DNA from 2 places in the Streptosporangium sp. NBC_01810 genome. Region 1 is predicted to be linked to the other one. Evidence: predicted binding sites of a transcription regulator. Region 1 holds the regulator's gene; the other holds the start of a gene.
What was found. Region 1 encodes LexA, which represses DNA repair genes until DNA is damaged. Its sites were predicted from a motif close to TCGAACANNTGTTCGA; they were not measured.
Positions count from the first base shown of each region.

Region 1 (10,019 bases):
GACCGACCTTGCAGTTGTCGCGGTAGACCGCGAGGGCCTTCAGACCGAGCTTCCAGCCCTCCATGTAGACCTGCTCGATGTCCTCGATGGTGGCGGACTCGGGGAGGTTGACGGTCTTGGAGATGGCACCGGACAGGAACGGCTGGGCCGCGGCCATCATGCGGACGTGACCCATGGGAGCGATCGCGCGCTCGCCCATGGCGCAGTCGAACACCTCGTAGTGCTCGCGGCGCAGGCCGGGGGCGTCGACGACGTGGCCGTGCTCGGCGATGAACTCGACGATCGCCTCGACCTGCTCCTCCTGATAGCCCAGCTGCCGGAGCGCGCGCGGGATCGTCTGGTTGACGATCTGCATGGAGCCGCCGCCGACGAGCTTCTTGAACTTGACCAGGGCGAGGTCGGGCTCGATGCCGGTGGTGTCGCAGTCCATCATCAGGCCGATGGTGTTGTGGCTGACCATACCGTTGGCCACGTAGGTGACGTTGTCCGGGACGGACAGGTCATAGGTCGGCTGCACTCCGCCGTCCTCGTTCGCCTCGACTCGCTCGAAGAGGTAGCCGAGCGCGTGGCCGAGCCGCTCGTCGAGAAACTCGGCGAAGATCTGCTTGGCCGGCATGCGAGCGACACCGCCGCTCCTGCGAACCGACTGGAGCACGGTCCCGCGCAGGGAATGCCCCTCGGGCAGGATCGTCTCCCACACCTCTCGGGGCAGGAACACCTGGTCCTTCCTGGCGGACCGCTCAGGCTCCAGCTCGGCCATGAGCTTGTTCTTGCGGTCTCCCATGAACCCGACGATCTCGTCGAAGCTCAGGGCGTGGTCGACGTTGCGCAACCGCACCTGGAAGATCGGCCCGCCGAAGCCACTGACCGTTTCACGGGTCGTGGTGGCCATGCCGAGGGCGAGAAGCAGGGTCCGGATCTCACCCGCGAAGGAGTCCGAAGCCGTCGAGAGGCTCGGCACGCCCTCCAGGACGGCGCCGTCTGCCTCGAAGAGACCACGCAGGAAGGCACCGTAGATCTCGCTGTCGTTGGTCTCAAGGATCGCCGAGGGGACCCGCGGCGTCCAGCCCTTGCCGGAGTGGTCGATACCGGGAAGCTCTTTCGCGAAACCGGAGGCCTGCCACCAGCGCGCGAGCCGCACCGACTGGAGGACGACCTCCTGGTATCCCTCCCGCTGGGTGAGCACCGGTTCGAGGTGGAAAAGCTCCTTGGACAGGATGCGGAGACGCTCGACCACATCGAGGTCGGCGTCCGCGACACAGAACCGGACGCCCTTGGCGTGCAGGCTGCCGTCACCCATGAAGTAGCCGACCAGCTCGGCCAGCTCCGGCGACACCGTGTCGGGGACGACGATGGAGCGGTCTTCGGCTCCGTACGCCTGGTCGAGCACGGGCAGGGGAACCGCACGGCGCTCACCGACGAGGGTCTGCAGCTGCATGGGGACGAGGTCACCCGGCTCGATGTCGGCCAGGCGCTTCCACTCCCACACTCCGGTCGCGCTGTCGACGACCTTGACGCGGTGGGTCAGCGTGCCCTGGACGCGGTAGCCGCCGTGGGTGCGGATGAGACGGGTGGGCTCCTCGCCGTTGACGAAGAACTTCGTAGCCCGGCGCGGCCCCTCGTCGGTGGAGACCATCATGTCGAGGTCCTGCCAGCGATCGCCGTACACGTTCGCGATCTCGGCCAGGCGGACGAGCCCTCGGTCCGTGGTAATCAGTGTTTCACCCGTCAGGCACCCGGTGGGCGCGAGCAGCGAGGCCTGGGCGTTGCGGTAGCCGTTCTTCTCGCCGAGCCGCAGACACTCGGCCCACTGCCCCGAGGCCTCGTGGTGGATGTCCCCGTCCATCTTCTCGAACGTGCGCAGCGCCTCGTTGGCGTCGTTGTGCTTGCGCATGACCCGCTTGTGCGCCTCGGCGTTGCGGGCGTAGCCGTCGTACGGGCCCACGACCGCGGCCAGCTCGGCGCTGCGGCGGTAGGAGACGCCGGTCATCAGCGAGGTGATGGCTCCGGCGAGGGCCCGGCCGCCTTCGGAGTCGTAGGCGTGGCCGGTGGCCATGAGCAGCGCGCCGAGGTTGGCGTAGCCGATGCCGAGCTGACGGTAGGCGCGAGTGGTCTCGTCGATCTTCTCGGTCGGGAAGTCGGCGAAGGTGATGGAGATGTCCATCGCGGTGATGATCAGCTCGGTGATCTTCACGAAGTTCGCGATGTCGAAGGTGTCGTCGTCCTTCAGGAACCTCAGCAGGTTGATGCTCGCCAGGTTGCACGAGGAGTTGTCCAGGTGCAGGTATTCCGAGCAGGGGTTACTGGCGGTGATACGGCCCGTCTCGGGGCTGGTGTGCCAGTCGTTGATCGTGTCGTCGTACTGGAGGCCGGGGTCGGCGCACTCCCATGCGGCCTTGCCCATCTTGCGGAACAGGCTCCTGGCGTCGACCTTCTCGATGACCTCGCCGGTGAGGCGGGCGCGCAGGCCGAACTCCTCGCCCTTCTCCACCGCGCGCATGAACTCGTCGGAGACGCGCACGGAGTTGTTGGCGTTCTGGTACTGGACGGAGACGATGTCCTTGCCGCCCAGGTCCATGTCGAACCCGGCGTCGCGGAGGGCGCGGATCTTGTCCTCCTCGCGCGCCTTGGTCTCGACGAACTCCTCGATGTCGGGGTGGTCGACGTCGAGGACCACCATCTTGGCGGCGCGGCGGGTGGCGCCCCCGGACTTGATGGTGCCCGCCGAGGCGTCCGCTCCGCGCATGAAGGAGACCGGGCCGCTGGCGGTGCCGCCGCTGGAGAGGAGCTCCTTGGAGGAGCGGATCCTGGAGAGGTTGACGCCGGAACCGGAACCGCCCTTGAAGATCACACCCTCTTCCTTGTACCAGTCGAGGATCGACTCCATCTGGTCGTCGACGGCCAGGATGAAGCAGGCGCTGACCTGCTGCGGCGACGCGGTGCCGACGTTGAACCAGACGGGGGAGTTGAAGCTGAAGACCTGGTTGACCAGAGCGTGCTTGAGCTCGTGGTCGAAGATCTCGACATCCTCCTCGCCGGCGAAGTAGCCGTGCTCGACCGCCGTACGGGTGTAGACGCCCACCACCCGGTCGATCAGCTGCTTGAGGCTCCACTCCCGCTGCGGGGTGCCGACCGCACCGCGGAAGTATTTGGTGGTCACGATGTTGGCGGCGTTGACCGACCACGACTGGGGGAACTCGACGCCGCGCTGCTCGAAGTTGACCGAGCCGTCGCGCCAGTTGGTCATGACGACGTCACGGCGCTCCCAGGGCAACTCGTCATAAGGATGCACGCCTGGGGTGGTGAAGATGCGCTTCATCCTCAGGCCCTTGCGCGGCCGCTTGCTCCCACGTGCCACCGCACCGGCGGTCTCCGTCATGACTTCCCCCTCCTGGGGCTCCGCGAGCCCTCAAATCGGACCACACCAACACGCCGCTCACCCCCGGCGCCCAGGGTCTTTCTCAGTCTTGCTCGCTGGAGCGCCCCGCCCGGAGCTGCTCGATCTCCGCCTCGAAGTCGGCCAGGGTCTCGAACCCCCGGTAGACGGAGGCGAACCGCAGGTACGCCACCTCGTCCAGCTCGCGGAGTGGACCCAGGATCGCCAGCCCGACCTCGTGAGCCGCGATCTCGGCACATCCGGTGGCCCGGATGCTCTCCTCGACCCGCTGGCCCAACTGCGCCAGGGAGTCCTCGCCGACGGGCCGCCCCTGGCAGGCCCGCCGAACCCCGGCGATCACCTTGTCCCTGAAGAACGGCTCCGTCACGCCACTGCGCTTGCCCACCATGAGCAGGACCGTCTCCTGCGTGGTGAATCTGCGCCCGCACTCCGGGCACGTGCGCCTGCGGCGGATGGCACCACCGTCCTCGGTGGCCCTGCTGTCGATGACTCGCGTGTCCGGATGACGACAGAACGGACAGTGCACGCGCGTCGCCTCCTTGACCTGCGGGAGCGGCTCACCCACCTCACCTGCCCCACGACGTGCGTGTCGAGACGCTCGCGCACGCCCCTCGAATAGTCGAGATGCGGTAATGGAAACACAATCTGTGGTGAAGTGTTGCGGTGCAGCCACTAGATGTTGTGGTCTAACGGTAGAAGTGCGCGACCATGAACGCAAGTTGAAAGGACCCCGCCACGCGAAGTCGCTGATCAGCCGTCACGTCTCGGCGTGTCGCCCATCGGGCAATGCCCTCCACCCCGCACACCCCCTCCCTCACACGCGTCCCGGCCGATCTGTCAGGCAGGAGCCCCGGCGAACCCTCTTCGCATGGCCCACCCACACCTTCCCCAGGCCCCGCCCATCACTCCCACGCGCCCCACCGACCGCCCCCCCTTCTCAGCGAATGAGACCCTCGGGGAGATAGAGCCGGGTTCCGGGCCGCACCGCGGATCCGGCCAGCCCGTTGAGGTCCACGATGTGGCGGACCGTCCGACCGGCGTCACCCTCCTGCGTCAGCGCGTCCGCGATCTCCCACAGCGTGTCGCCCGCGTGCACCGTGATCCGGGGCAGGCCCTCAGGACCTGTCCGCTCGCCCGCCAGGGCCGTGTCGATGCGCCCGCCGATCCAGAGCACCCCCAGGGTGAACAGCGCGAGCACCACCACCGCCACGATCCTCCCACGCCGGGTGAGCCGGAGCGGCCGCCCGACGGTCCGGGAGCGGGTGACCCCCGGGCGGCGTACACCCCCCGCACGAGCCGCCCCCGATCCCGGCGCCCGCTTCGGCCCTGCCCCACGCCCGGCTCCCCGCTCTCGCCCGGCTCCCCGCTCTCGCCCGGCTCCCCGCTCTCGCCCGGGCCCACCTCTCGCTCCACGCCCGAGTCGCGGCCCCGCTTCGCACCCGGCCCCCGACCTCGCCTTCGGATCGCGCGGCCGCCCGACCGCCTGCTCCCGCCCGAGCCGCCCCGGCCCCCTTCCGCCTTCCGCGCCCCGCCCGCCCCCGGCCCCTCTGCCGGGATCCAGCGCAGGCTCCGGCGTGGGCTCCGGCTCCGGTCTCGGTGGCGGCACAAGGCGTAGGCGCGGTACTCCCGGTGCCCCCGATGATCGCCGCGCCGTCCGGGGTCTCGGCACAGCCATGGATCGTGGTGTCGTCGCGGTCGGTTTCACGGTGGCCCCCATCCCCTCGACCTGGCCGAACACATGTCGAAGAAAGATCGGTGAATCGAACACGATGTCGATCGAACTCCCGTACGATGTTGTACACCACGGCGTGGCCGATATCGAGGACATTCGAACAATTGTTTGAGTATGATCTTCGGCCATTATATGGTCGCTGTGTGCGACACATCAGATACAGACCGGGAGGCGAGGAGTTCGTATGAGCCAGCACAACGAGAACGGTTCGGCCGCCAGCGACCTGGCGGTGCGAAGGCGTGACTCCCTTGGCCTCACCCCCAGGCAGCGGAAGATCCTTGAGGTGATCCGCGACTCCGTGCAGCAGCGCGGTTATCCGCCGTCCATGCGGGAGATCGGTGAGGCCGTTCAGCTCACCAGCACCTCCAGCGTGTCGCACCAGCTGACGGCGTTGCAGCGCAAGGGCTATCTGCGGCGTGACCCGCACCGCCCCCGTGCCCTGGAGGTGCGCCTTCCCGGCGAGCCCGTGCTGTGGGTGGATCCCGACTCCGGTGAGGACGAGACCCCGGTCAGCCGCCCGACCGCCGCCTACGTGCCACTCGTCGGCCGGATCGCCGCCGGCGGCCCGATCCTCGCCGAGGAGAGCATCGAGGATGTCTTCGCCCTGCCCAAGCAACTCGTCGGCGAGGGCACGCTCTTCCTCCTCCAGGTGACCGGAGACTCGATGATCGAGGCCGCCATCGCCAACGGCGACTGGGTGGTCGTACGCCAGCAGCCGGTGGCCGACAACGGTGACGTGGTCGCGGCGATGATCGACGGCGAGGCCACGGTCAAGACCTTCAAGCGCAGGGACGGCCACGTCTGGCTGGTCCCGCACAACTCCAACTACGACCCGATTCCGGGTGACGAGGCCACCGTGCTCGGCAAGGTCGTGGCGGTCCTCCGCAAGCTCTGAAGCACGCACCTTCGACCTGCACGTCAACACTCCAAGGGACGCGCGAAACGCCGGGCGACCGGCACCCCGATATCGGGGTGCCGGTCGCCCGGCGTGTTTTCGGGTGGCGGTGCGACGATTTTCGGGTGGCGGTGCGACGACCGGACGGCAGAGCCCGAGCCGGGCGGGCCAGAGGTCGGCCCGCCCATGAAAGCTCGGAGGGCGCACACCGGACGGGCGCCCCTCTCGAACGTCCCCTCTCGAACGTCTACGGGACGATGTTGACCAGCTTGGGCGCTCGGACGATGACCTTGCGCGGCGTGCCGCCGGGCAGGAAGGACCGGACCTTCTCCGATGCCAGCGCCAGCGCCTCCAGATCTCCCTCGGAGATCTCCGGAGAGACCTCCAGCCGGTCGCGCACCTTGCCCGCGACCTGAACGACGCAGGTGACGGAGTCCTGGACGAGCAGCGCCGGATCCGCCACCGGCCAGCCCGCGACCGCGACCGAGCCGCTGTGCCCCAGCCGCTCCCAGCCCTCCTCCGCCGCGTACGGCGCGACCAGGGAGAGCATGACCGCCAGCGTCTCGGCGGACTCCCTGACCGCGGGGTCGGCGGCGCCGGGCCCGGAGTCGATGGCCTTGCGGGTCGCGCTCGTCAGCTCCATCATCCGGGCCACCGCGACGTTGAAGCGGTGGGAGTCGACCAGCCTGGTGACCTCGTCGACCGTGCGGTGCACGACCTTGCGCAGATCCAGGTCTCCGCCTGCGAAGTCGACACCGGGGGCGGAGGCCGCACCCGCCTCGGCCATGACGCGGAACGCCCGGGCCAGGAACTTCTGGGACGCGGCCGGCGAGACGTCGGCCCAGTCGATGTCATCCTCGGGCGGGCCGGCGAAGACGACGGTCAGCCTGACCGCGTCGACCCCGTAGGCGTCGATCTGCTCGCCCAGGTCGACGCCGTTGCCCAGCGACTTGGACATCGCCTTGCCCTGGTTGATGACCTGCCCCTGGTTCAGCAGGCGGGTGAAGGGCTCGACGAAGTCGACCATGCCCATGTCGTACAGGACCTTGGTGAAGAACCTGGAGTACAGCAGGTGCAGCACGGCGTGCTCGACGCCCCCGACGTACTGGTCGATCGGGCCCCACCTGCGGACACCCTCGACGTCGAACGGGCCGTCCTCGTAGGAGGGATTGACGTAGCGCAGGAAGTACCACGAGGAGTCGACGAAGGTGTCCATCGTGTCGGTGTCGCGCCTGGCCGGGCCGCCGCACTTGGGGCAGGAGACGTTGACCCACTCTTCCGCCGAGGCCAGCGGGGAGACGCCCTTGGGCGCCAGGGCCTCGCCGCGCAGGTCGGGCAGGGTGACGGGCAGCTGCTCGTCGGGGACGGGGACCTCGCCGCAGTCGGCGCAGTGGATGATCGGGATCGGGCAACCCCAGAAGCGCTGGCGGGACAGCAGCCAGTCGCGCAGCCGGAAGTTGACGGTGAAGCGGCCGGTGCCCCGCTCGCTCAGCACCTCGATGATCTTCCGGATCGCGTCGGTCTTGGTCAGACCGTCCAGCGGGCCGGAGTTGACCATCGCACCGTTCCCGGCGGTGGCGATGCCGGTCTCACCGGGGTCGGCCAGGCCGGTGTGTACGACGACCCGTACCGGCAGGTCGAAGGCGCGGGCGAAGTCCAGGTCGCGCTGGTCGTGCGCGGGCACAGCCATGATCGCGCCATGACCGTAGTCGGACAGCACGTAGTCGGCCGCCCAGACCGGCATGCGCTCACCGTTGACCGGGTTGATCGCGTACCGGCCCAGGAAGACGCCGGTCTTCTCCTTCTCGGTGGACAGCCGGTCGATGTCGGACAGCTTCGACACCTCGGCCCGGTACGCCTCGAATGCCTCGCGCCGGTCCTCCGCGACGATCTCCTCGGCCAGCGGCGCGTCCGGGGCGACCACGAAGAAGGTCGCGCCGTACAGGGTGTCGGGGCGGGTGGTGTAAACGGTGACCGGCTCGTCACGGCCCTCGATGACGAAATTGACGTCGGCACCCTCGGAGCGGCCGATCCAGTTGCGCTGCATGGTCAGCACGCGCTCGGGCCAGCCCCCTTCCAACTGGGCCATGTCGTTCAGCAGCCGGTCCGCGTAGTCAGTGATCTTGAAGTACCACTGGGTCAGCTCGCGGCGGATGACCTCGGCACCGCAGCGCTCACACCTGCCGTCCTTGACCTGCTCGTTGGCCAGCACCGTCTGGTCGTTGGGGCACCAGTTGACCAGTCCGCCCTTGCGGTAGGCCAGGCCGCGCTCGAAGAAGCGGATGAACAGCCACTGAGTCCACTTGTAGTACTCGGCGTCGCTGGTGTGCAGGCGGCTGGACCAGTCGAAGGAGATCGCGTAGCGCTTGAAGGAGTTGGCCTGGGTCTCGATGTTGGCGTAGGTCCACTCGGCGGGGTGGGCGTCACGCTTGATCGCGGCGTTCTCCGCGGGCAGGCCGAAGGAGTCCCAGCCGATGGGGTGCAACACGTTGTAGCCGCGCTGCAGCCAATAGCGGGAGACGACGTCGCCGATGGCGAACACCTCTGCGTGTCCCATGTGCAGGTCACCCGAGGGGTAGGGGAACATGTCGAGCATGTAGCGCCGCTCACGCGGGTCGGCGGGGTCGTCACCGGCCCGGAAGGGGTCCAGTTCCTCCCACCGGCGCTGCCACTTGACCTGCAGGGCCTGCGGGTCATAGTGCTGCTCGTCGCTCTGCATGTCGGCTCGCTCGCTCACGTCGATTTTCCCTCGGGGTATGTCTGCGTGGATGGTCTGACCCGCCTGGCCCAATGCAAAAACCCCCCGCTCACGCGGAGGGCGGCCGCATCGGCAGGGCGCTCAGGGGCAGGGAGGCCGATGCGGCCCGATAAGCAGGGTCGCGGCACGCATAGACCAAGACTATCGCAGCCCGCAAGGCATATTCGTGGCCTGGGGAAACAGGCCCGATCACGGCAAACAGGAGACAGGCGTCCGAGCAGGTCGACAGAATGAGGATTTCCGTGCTCTCCGGAGCGAACGAGACCCGATGGCTATGCACCTGTTGTGACCTCGTACGTCCTTCGCGTTTACTCTTTTCACCGTGGCACATTCAGTAGAGCCGGGGCGGGGCCCGGATCCGTTGGAGGTCGGCCTGCCCATGCAGGACCCACCGACCGACCCAACCGGACTCCAGTTCAGAGGGGCGTTCTCCAGTTTCCCTGCGAGCCCCCCCGTCTCACGTGAGATCATGCCCAATACGCCCAATTCGGGCACCCGCGCGGGAGGTAAGGAAAGCATGGCCTCGGAGCAGTCCAGCCAGTCCCACCTGCCTCCGGCATGGCCGGAGGCTGCCGAACCGCCACCGCCGTGGACGAACGATCCCCTCGGCACCGGCCCCAGGCTCCCCCACCCACAGGAGGAGCCACAGGGCGGCAACGGCTCCTGGCAGACCTCGCCAGGCGTCGGGGGGCAGCGGGACTCCGACCCGCAGACCGGTTCTCCCGGCCAGACCTCCCCCGGCGGCAACGGCTGGGCACAGGCCTCCGATCCGCAGAACAGCGGCTGGGCACAGGCCTCGGCCTCCCAGAACGACGGCTGGGCACAGGCCACCGGCCCGCAGAACAACACCTGGGCACAGGCCGGCACACCCACGCACGACGGCTGGGCGCAAGCCTCCGATCCGCAGAACAACGGCTGGGCACAGGCCACCGGCCCGCAGAACGACGGCTGGGCACAGGCCACCGGCCCGCAGAACAACACCTGGGCACAGGCCGGCACACCCACGCACGACGGCTGGGCGCAAGCCTCCGATCCGCAGAACAACACCTGGGCACAGGCCGGCACACCCACGCACGACGGCTGGGCGCAAGCCTCCGATCCGCAGAACAACACCTGGGCACAGGCCGGCACACCCACGCACGACGGCTGGGCACAGGCCTCCGATCCGCAGAACAACGGCTGGGCACAGGCCACCGGCCCGCAGAACGACACCTGGGCACAAGCCTCGACTCCACAG
Region 1 is NZ_CP109070.1:969,854-979,872, reverse strand. Features, by position in the region: gene OIE13_RS04510 (vitamin B12-dependent ribonucleotide reductase) at 1-3,379, opposite strand, end outside; gene nrdR (transcriptional regulator NrdR) at 3,462-3,923, opposite strand; gene OIE13_RS04500 (LysM peptidoglycan-binding domain-containing protein) at 4,335-4,607, opposite strand; gene lexA (transcriptional repressor LexA) at 5,314-6,024, shown strand; gene leuS (leucine--tRNA ligase) at 6,272-8,743, opposite strand; gene OIE13_RS04485 (hypothetical protein) at 9,300-10,019, shown strand, end outside.

Region 2 (10,019 bases), 3.2 Mb from region 1:
CAACATCCTCGCCGTGCGGGGCGACCCGCCGGGCGACGTGACGGGCGAGTGGGTGCGCCACCCCGAGGGCGTCCTGTACGCCGAGGAGCTGGTCAGGCTCATCCGCCAGTCCGGCGACTTCTGCGTGGGCGTGGCCGCCTTCCCCTACAAGCACCCCAGGTCCGACTCGATCGAGTCCGACACCGAGTACTTCGTGCGCAAGTGCCGGGCGGGCGCCGACTACGCGATCACCCAGATGTTCTTCCGCGCGGACGACTACCTGCGGCTCCGTGACCGGGTGGTGGCCAGCGGCTGTGACACGCCGATCATCCCCGGCATCATGCCCGTCACGCAGGTGAGCACCATCGCCAGGTCGGAGCAGCTCTCCGGCGCGCCGTTCCCGCCCGAGGTGGCAGAGAGGTTCGCGGCCGTGGCCGACGACCCGGCCGCCGTGCGCAGTCTGGGCATCGAGCTCGCCGCCGAGCTCTGCCAGACCCTGCTCGACGAGGGCGCGCCCGGCATCCACTTCATCACCTTCAACCGCTCCAGCGCGACCCGCGAGGTCTTCCAGGCGCTCGACCACGGGCCGAAGGTAACCCCGCCGGCGGTCTGAGCCGGAGAGGTCCCCCGCCGGGAGGCTCAGCCGCCCAGCGGGAGGACCGTCCCGACGATCGCGTACCGCTCGTGCCCGCCGGGGAAGACGAACTGCGTGAGCAGGTCCACGAAGCCCATGCTCCGGTAGAGGTGCCGGGCCGCGGTGGGCCGGTCGCGGGTGGACAGCACGGCGGTGCGCTCCAGGCGGCCCGCGCACATGCCCGTGATCATCGACCGCCCGATGCCCTTGCCCTGGTAGTCAGGGCGGACGTGGATCTCGGCCAGCTCCAGCGCGTCGCCCAGCCAGCCGCGGGCGCTGCCCTCGCCGTGTTTCTCGGCGAGGGCCCGCCGGACCACGTCGTGCCACCACTGGCCGGGAACCCCGTGGAAGCCGTAGGCGATGCCCACCGGGGTGCCGTCGGAGAGCTCGGCGAACAGGCAGGTGAAGGCGGGATGGGTGGCGTGGTTTCCCATGATCGCTTTGCGGCCGGCGATCTGGTCGGCGGGCGGATTCATCGCCTTGGTGTAGACGTCGAGGACCGCGTCCAGACGGAGCGTGAACTCGTCGGGGCCGATCCGTCGCAGTCCGATCACGCGTCGCACCCTAGCAGGGAGGGCGTGACGCGGGTCATCTCCAGGGGCGGGAACGCCGCCCGGCGCTCACCGCCGGATCGCGGTCATTCGACCTCGACGGGGACCCCGCCGGTGATGCGGACGAGCTCGTCGAAGGAGGTCGGGAAGACGGTGTGCGGGTGGCCGGCGGCGGCCCAGACGACGTCGTACTTGCCCAGCCAGGTGTCGACCAGCGTCCTGACCGGGGCGGGGTGGCCGATCGGGGCGACGCCGCCGATGACCTGGCCGGTGGCCGCCCGAACGAAGGCGGGATCGGCGCGCTTCACCTTCGCCACGCCGACCGTCCTGGCGATCAGGGCGGTGTCGACCCGGTGTGCGCCGCTGGTCAGGACCAGGAGCGGCTCGCCGTCGGCGTCGAATATCAGGCTGTTGGCGATGGCGCCGACCTCGCAGCCAAGCTGCGCGGCGGCGCTGGCGGCGGTCGGGGTGGCCTCCGAGAAGGTGACGACCTCACCGGGGACGGCGTGCTCACGCAGCACGGCGGTGACTTTCTCAACGTTCGGATGCAACTTTTCTGGCACCTGGCCACTCTAAACGGGTTGACCGTTTATTGCCGCTTCATAACCGGCGGCTTGCATGGGGAACCCGTGCGCTATGGTCCCTTGACCTGATCCATAGTGATATGAGGAGTTGGTGGAAAGTGGGGGTTGGACAGCGGCTGGGAGCGGCCACGCTGATGACGGCGGGGGCCGTGCTCCTCTCTTCCGTGGGCGTCACCTTTTCCGCGGGCGCGGCCGAGGCCCGGGCCACGGTCTCGGCCGCGCCGGTCGTCGCGACGAGGACCGAGGTGTCCCGGTTCGCCGCCCCCGGCAAGACGCTCAGGCTCGGCGCGAAGGGCGCCGCGGTGAAGGTGCTCCAGGAGAGGCTGGCCGAGCTCGGCTACGCCCCGGGCAGGGTCGACGGCCGCTACGGCGGTGCGACTCTGACCGCGATCTGGGCCTTCCAGAAGGTCAACGGCATCTCGCCGACCAGCACCGTGGCGCGCAGGACCTGGAAGGCCCTGGAGAGCCCGCTGGCGCCGAAGGTGCTCGTCCCCAAGGGCAAGCCGACCAGGGTGGAGGTGAACCTCACCACCCAGGTGATGGTCCTCTACGTCAACGGCGCGGTGAAGCTGATCAGCCACACCTCCTCGGGCAGTGGAATCGCCTACTGCGAGACGGCCACCTGGGAGGGCAGGACCCAGCGGTTCTGCGGCGACGCCCGCACGCCGACGGGCGACTACAAGACCACCTGGCGCAGGGACGGCTGGCACAAGTCCTACCTGGGCCAGCTCTACAACCCGATCTTCTTCAACGGTGGCATCGCCTTCCACGGCGCGCTGTCGGTGCCGCTGGCACCCGCCTCCCACGGCTGTGTCCGGTTGCCGATGCACGTGGCGGAGGTCCTTCCCGGTCTGATCGGCACCGGGGTGCCGGTGCATGTCCGAGGCAGGTTCGCCCGGTAGTGCGGCGGAGCGGGCGATCCGGCGGGCACTGACCCGGCGGACGGTTCGGTGGCCGGAGGGCAGGGGCCCCGGGAGACGGAGATCTCCCGGGGCCTCCGTCATGTCCGTCATATCAGAAGATCGAACTTTTGTTCGTCGCTCTACTTGACAGCATTAGTGGTCGAATTTATGTTCGATGTAATGACGCGGGGCTCGCGGCCCGTGTCCAGGGTGGTCGACCGGATCCACGTCGTCGGAGGAGACGATCGGGCCCAGGTCGGGGCGGGCGGGGAGAGGGGAAGCTCCTCGTCCGGCCGCCCGGCGGATTTGTCGGTGGGGTCTGCGAATGTTGACACCGCCGGTGAAAACGCCGGGAGCCGCTTGCGACCAAGGAGGCTGACACACATGACCCCTCGGCTCGGCGATTCCGGTGGGCCCCGGCTGTCCCCCACGGTGCGGGCGCACCTCACAGACGCGCGCGACTGCCTCGAAGAGGCCGCCGCCGCCCGGACCTCCGCCGCTCGCTACGTCGCGGCCCACCTCGCGGCGCTCAGGGCGGCCGCCGCCGTCCTGGCCGCGCGACCCCGTCCAATGGAGGGCCGCAGGCGCAGGCTGCGCAGTGCCTGGGAGCTGCTGCCGCAGGCCGAGCCCCGGCTGGCCGGGTGGGCGCCCTACTTCGAGACGAGCGCGGCCAAGCGGGCCGCCGCGGAGGCGGGTCTGACCCGCACGGTGTCGTCGCGAGACGCCGAGGAGCTCATCTCCGAGGCGGAGCGCTTCGTCACCGAGGTCGAGAGCCTGCTCGGGCTGCCGGCGCAACCCGTGCTCCCCGGCCGAGTCCCCCTGGCGGGTTAGGTCGCCTCCGGCGGGATCCTGCCGTGGCGAGGGGCGGTCAGCCGGTCCTCGCCACGGCGGTGACCGGCGACAGCGCGGCGGGGCGCCGCTGACCGGCCGCGGTGGCAGCGGATCCAAGGGGGCCGGTCTGGCCTGGCCTGGTCTGGCCTGGTCTGGCTTTTACGCCGCCGAGGAGTTCTCGTGGGCGGCGCGCTGGCGCAGCAGGAGCATGGCGGCGTCATCGCCCAGCGGCCTGCCCACGTGGTGGAGCAGGTCCGCGCGCAGGGCGTCCAGCGCCCCTTGAGGGTCCTCGCCGTCCAGCAGGTACGCCCGCTCCGACAGCGGGTAGAACTCGCCGGTTCCGCTGCGCGCCTCGATGACCCCGTCGGTGTAGAAGAGGACCTGGTCCCCCAGCTCGAAAGGGATGCGGTGCGGCGACGGCTTGCTGACCTGGAGCGTGCTCATCCCCAGCGGTAGCGCCTCGTCCGGTGGGTCGGCGAACCAGATCACGCCGTCGGCGTCCAGCACCATGGGCGGGGGGTGGCCGCAGTTGATGACGGTGATGGTGGAACCGCCGCCGATCTCGGCCAGTACGGCGGTCACGAACTGCTCGCCGGACAACTCGCGGGTCAGCGCCTTCTCCAGCCGCTTCACGACGCCCTGGAGCTTCCTCTCGTCGTGGGCCGCCTCGCGGAAGGCGCCGAGCACCACGGCCGCGGTCTCCACGGCCTCCAGCCCCTTGCCCTGGACGTCTCCCACGATGATCCGGACCCCGTGCGGGGTGGTGACGACCTCGTACAGGTCACCGCCGATCCTGGCCTCGGCCGTGGCGGAGGTGTACGAGACGGCCACGCCTATGCCGGGACCGGCGCGGCGGGGCACAGGGCGCAGCAGCACCCGCTGGGCCGCCTCGGCCACCGAGCGCACGTCGGCGAGCTGGCGCTCGTGGCGCAGCCGTCCGGCGCTGGCCAGCACGCTGGCCACGGTGACACCGAGGATGGCGAACATGGTGATGTTGGTACGGGGCGTCCAGAGGATGTCGTTGTAGATGCCGAGCGCGACGCACAGCACCAGGGCGACGGCGCCGATCACGGTGGTGCGGCCCAGGCCGCAGGCCACGCTGGCGAAGGCAGGGCCGAGGGCGAGTAGCGGGAGGAGGCCGGAGGTGGGGCCCGAGCCGAAGTCGATCACGGCCACCACGGCCATGACGACGAACGGCAGCAGCTTCAGGGTGTCCTGGGTCCTGGTGGTGCCGATCGATGCCAGCAGGCGCAGGAAAGTGCGCGTCCTGGTTGAACCCAGCGACACCATGACGGAGTGGAGACGGTTTTTCGGGTGCGGTCGAGAGTGATCGAGCCGATCATCTCCCGAAGTCATGTCCACCGTATCTCGCCAATCGAATGTTTGCCTTTTCCTACCACAGCGGCCGTGGGCCGGGGCGGGATGAAGTCAACGTTCCGCTGAGAGCAAGATTTTCGGGAGCGGAGTGGGCACGCCGGTTCCGGCGCACCCACGACCGGTCAGGTGGTCAGAAGGACTCGACGGCGCGGCGCGCCTCGGGGTCCAGGACTCCCCAGCCGATGAGCTCCTCGGTGAGCTCGCCGGGGGACTTGTCGTAGATCACGGCAAGGGAGCGGAGGTCCTCCTGGCGGATGGACAGCACCTTGCCGTTGTAGTCGCCACGCTGGCTCTGGATGGTGGCCGCGTAACGGGCGAGCGCGCCGGCCTTCTCCTTGGGGAGCTGGGCAAGGCGCTCAAGATCGATCACAAGCTTCGGTGTCGGGCCGAGAGGGCTGGGAGCAGCCCCTCCGGGCAGCAACTCCGATACCGGCACCCCGTAGAAATCAGCCAGCTCGGCAAGCTTCTGCACGGTGACGGCACGGTCGCCACGCTCGTAGGAACCCACGACGACCGCCTTCCAGCGCCCGCGGGACTTCTCTTCGACTCCGTGCAGGGACAGGCCCTGCTGGGTGCGGATGGCGCGGAGTCGTGCACCCAGCGACTTGGCATACTCAGACGGCATGGTGTGGCCCCCCGGCTCTGTATGTACTGCTCTCAACTTGATTGTGCTACCTCGCAACTTATGCCCCGGTCACCGGGTTGGCGCCCGGGGTAGGTGTCTTCGGTGACCGGTGCGTCAGGGTTCACCCGATAACGCCACGAGGTGTGGTTACGGACAGTGACGGTAAAGCTGTGGGCGCCTAAGGTCAAGCTGATTGGAAAAAAGATGCCGAATCCGATCCGATGTGGTCCGCCTCAAACGCCGTACTTGTCCTACCGTGCATCGCGAAACCTCTGGTTTTTGCGGGATTTTCGCTAGCTTCAGGCTTCTTCTGGGGGATTCGGGGCAACATCATCGTCGGGTACGGCGGCAAGCGTATGATCTTCAATGACGCGGCCGCGAGGAATACCCGGTGCGACGATGCGGTGGTCAGATGCCGTCGCGTTCGAGCGGGCAGCTCATGCAGCGCGGGCCGCCCCGGCCCCTGCCGAGCTCGCTGCCCCGGATCGTGATGACCTCGATCCCGTTGCGGCGCAGGTGGTTGTTGGTGGTGGTGTTGCGCTCGTAGGCCACGACCACGCCGGGCCGCAGGGCCAGCACGTTGCAGCCGTCGTCCCACTGCTCCCGCTCGGAGGCGTACACGTCCTGCGTCGCGCTGAGAACCTTGATGTCGTCCAGGCCGATCGCCCGCGCGATGGCTCTGTGCATGTCCTCGGGGGGATGGTCGGTGATCTTGAGTTCCTTCTCGTTGTCGCCGGGCTCGACGGTGTAGGAGGGCAGCATGCCCAGCCCCGCGAACTTGGTGAAGACCCCGACGTCCACATTGGTCATGACCGTGTCCAGGTGCATGAAGGCCCGCGCCTTCGGCATGTCCAACGCGACGATCCTCGTCGCGGAGCCCTTCCCGAACAGGCTTCGGGCGAGCATCTCGACGGCCTGCGGCTGGGTGCGCTCGCTGATCCCCACCAGCACCGCGTCCCGGCCGATGACGAGCACGTCGCCGCCCTCGATGGTGGCCGGCGCCGCGGGGATGCCGGGCATCCAGACGTGGTAGCCGCCCTCGTCGGGCCGGTCGTAGCCGGGTGCGAAGGCGGGGTGGTAGCGGTAGATCGCCTCCATGTTGACCGTCTCGCGGCGGCGGGCCTTCTTCCTCATCGCGTTGATCGAGACGCCGTCGTAGATCCAGCAGGAGGTGTCGCGGGTGAAAAGGTGGTTGGGCAGCGGGGGCAGGACGAAGTCGTCCGGCCTGAGCGTGTGAAAGGCGAGGCTTTTGGGATCGGTGCCCATCTCCACCAGTTCGCGCTTGGTGATGCCGCCGGTGAGGTAGCGCTGGAGCACGCTGGACTCCATCGAGTCCAGCGCGTTGCGGATGGCGTCGACGGCCATCGGGCCGAAGTAGCGCTCGTCGGCGATGCCGTCCAGGATGTGCTTGCGCGCCTGGGGGATCTCGACGGTCTCGTGGAGCAGGTCGGAGAGCATGTGAACGGTGACGCCCTGGTCGACCAGGAGTCTCTGCCACTCCTCGTGCTCCTCCACGGCGCGCTGGACCCACAGCACGTCGTCGAAGAGGAAATCGTCCTTGTTCGACGGCGTGAGCCGTTTCAGGGCCAGTTCGGGCCTGTGCAGCAGGACCTGGTGGAGCCGGCCGACCTCGGAGTCGACGTGAAAGGTCATTTCTCTTCCTTCGCGGCTGGTGACGAGACCGTCGGGAGGGCTGCGCCCCGGATCCCCTGGGCGCGCTCGCCATACTTCACCTTTGTGCGGATCTAAAGCGCATACCCGTCCAGAACCATGGGAAGTCAGCGAAGATCACGATATTTATTTACCTTTGGGAAGATCGCTGAGGCGGGCGTCCGGCATCCGTCGAGGTGAGGCCGGGTGAGCCTGGGCAGAGGTGGACCGTCACGCGGCTGGTAACGTAAGAGCGCTGACTCCCTTTAAGACCCGTCCAGTGAGGCGGGAAAGGTGGTGTTACTCCTTGGCCGATGCCATTTCGCATGCGCTGAGCGGCGCGCGCGCCGTCCTTGAGGAGCCCGATATCAACCGGGCTCTGGTCCGCATCTCTCACGAGATCCTTGAACGGACCAAGGGGGGCGAGAACGTCGTCCTGCTGGGCATCCCCACGCGCGGTGTCCACCTGGCCCGCCGGTTGGCCGCCCACATCAAGCAGTTCGAGGGTCGTTCCGTGCCCGTCGGCTCCCTCGACGTCACGATGTACCGAGACGACCTGCGCCTGCGTCCCGCCCGCGCGCTGGGCCGCACCGAGCTGCCCGCCGACGGCATCGACGGCAGGACCGTCGTCCTCGTCGACGACGTCCTCTACTCCGGCCGCACGGTCCGCGCCGCGCTCGACGCGCTCAACGACCTGGGCCGCCCACAGGCCGTGCAGCTCGCCACCCTGGTCGACCGCGGCCACCGCGAGTTGCCCATCCGCCCCGACTACGTGGGCAAGAACCTGCCGACCTCCAAGTCCGAGAGCGTCAAGGTCTACCTGGAGGAGAACGACGGCCGCGACGCGGTCCTGCTGCTGAAGGAGGACGGCCGGTGAAGCGGCACCTGATCTCGGCGGCGGACCTGACCCGCGACGACGCCCTGCTCATCCTGGACACCGCGGACGAGCTGGCGAAGATCTCGGAACGTTCCATCAAGAAGCTCCCCACCCTGCGGGGCCGCACCGTGGTGAACCTCTTCTTCGAGGACTCCACCCGGACCAGGATCTCCTTCGAGGCGGCGGCCAAGCGCCTGTCGGCGGACGTCATCAACTTCTCCGCCAAGGGCTCCAGCGTCTCCAAGGGCGAGTCGCTCAAGGACACCGCGCTCACTCTGGAGGCGATGGGCGCCGACGCCGTCGTCATCCGGCACGGCGCCTCCGGCGCGCCCTACCGGCTGGCCGGCTGGGTGCGCGGCAGCGTCGTCAACGCCGGCGACGGCACCCACGAGCACCCCACCCAGGCCCTGCTCGACGCCTTCACCATGCGCCGCCGCCTGGGCTCGCTGGACGGCAGGAAGATCACCATCGTCGGCGACGTGCTGCACAGCAGGGTGGCCCGCTCCAACGTGCTGCTGCTGGCCACCCTCGGCGCCGAGGTGACCCTGGTCGCCCCGCCGACCCTGTTCCCGGTCAACGTCGGCTCCTGGCCGTGCGAGGTCTCCTACGACCTCGACGCGATGCTGCCCAAGTCCGATGTGGTGATGATGCTGCGCGTGCAGCGTGAGCGGATGAACGCGGCGTTCTTCCCCACCGAGCGGGAGTACAGCCGCCGCTACGGGCTCGATCGCGAGCGCGTCGTCAGGATGCCCGACCACGCCATCGTGATGCACCCCGGCCCGATGAACCGGGGTATGGAGATCGCGGCCGAGGTGGCCGACTCGCCGCGCTCGACGATCGTCGAGCAGGTCGCCAACGGTGTGACCGCACGCATGGCCGTTCTGTACCTGCTGCTTGGCGGCGCCGACCTCGGGGGAGAGATCTGATGAACGACCGCATCGGGGCCACGCGTGACGGCATCGTCATCAGGGGCGCCAGGATCCTCGGCGGGGAGCCCGCCGACATCCTGATCCGCGACGGCCTCCTGGTGGAGATCGGCCGGGGGCTGAGCGGCGGCGAGACCGTCGAGACCGTCGAGGCCGAGGGCCTGATCGCCCTGCCCGGCCTGGTGGACCTGCACACCCACCTGCGCGAGCCGGGGCGCGAGGACGCGGAGACCGTCACCACGGGCACCCGCGCCGCCGCCCTCGGCGGCTACACCGCCGTGCACGCCATGGCCAACACCGACCCGGTCGCCGACACCGCCGGCGTCGTCGAGCAGGTCTGGCGACTGGGCCAGGAGGCGGGCCACTGCGACGTGCAGCCCGTCGGAGCCGTCACGGTCGGCCTGGGCGGCGAGCGCCTGGCCGAACTCGGCGCCATGGCCGACTCCGCGGCGCGGGTCCGGGTCTTCTCCGACGACGGCAAGTGCGTCTCCGACGCGGTGCTCATGCGCCGTGCGCTGGAGTACGTCAAGGCCTTTGACGGCGTCGTCGCCCAGCACGCCCAGGAGCCTCGCCTGACCGCGGGCGCGCAGATGAACGAGGGCGCGGTCTCCGGCAGGCTGGGCCTGACCGGGTGGCCCGCGGTCGCCGAGGAGGCGATCATCTCCCGCGACTGCCTGCTCGCCGCCCACGTCGGCTCGCGCCTGCACATCTGCCACGTCTCCACGGCGGGCTCGGTGGAGATCATCCGCTGGGCCAAGTCCAAGGGCTGGGACGTCACCGCCGAGGTGACCCCGCACCACCTGCTGCTGACCGACGACCTCGTCGAGGACTCCCCGGTCGGCTCCTACAACCCGATCTACAAGGTGAACCCGCCGCTGCGCACCCGCGCCGACGTCGAGGCGCTGCGCGAGGCCCTGGCCGACGGCACGATCGACTGCGTGGCCACCGACCACGCCCCCCACCCGGTCGAGGACAAGGAGACCGAGTGGGCCGCCGCGGCCATGGGCATGATCGGGCTGGAGACGGCGCTCGCGGTGGTGCAGGAGGCGATGGTGGAGACGGGGCTGCTCGACTGGGCCGGCG
Region 2 is NZ_CP109070.1:4,201,745-4,211,763, reverse strand. Features, by position in the region: gene metF (methylenetetrahydrofolate reductase [NAD(P)H]) at 1-592, shown strand, start outside; gene OIE13_RS18140 (GNAT family N-acetyltransferase) at 619-1,167, opposite strand; gene OIE13_RS18135 (YbaK/EbsC family protein) at 1,251-1,727, opposite strand; gene OIE13_RS18130 (L,D-transpeptidase family protein) at 1,847-2,650, shown strand; gene OIE13_RS18125 (SAV_6107 family HEPN domain-containing protein) at 3,035-3,481, shown strand; gene OIE13_RS18120 (PP2C family protein-serine/threonine phosphatase) at 3,641-4,771, opposite strand; gene bldD (transcriptional regulator BldD) at 4,989-5,483, opposite strand; gene OIE13_RS18110 (arginine deiminase) at 5,892-7,136, opposite strand; gene pyrR (bifunctional pyr operon transcriptional regulator/uracil phosphoribosyltransferase PyrR) at 7,441-8,010, shown strand; gene OIE13_RS18100 (aspartate carbamoyltransferase catalytic subunit) at 8,007-8,936, shown strand; gene OIE13_RS18095 (dihydroorotase) at 8,936-10,019, shown strand, end outside.
Region 2: a site for LexA is predicted at 2,771-2,786, ahead of OIE13_RS18125 (SAV_6107 family HEPN domain-containing protein). Genes of this name have one in related genera too.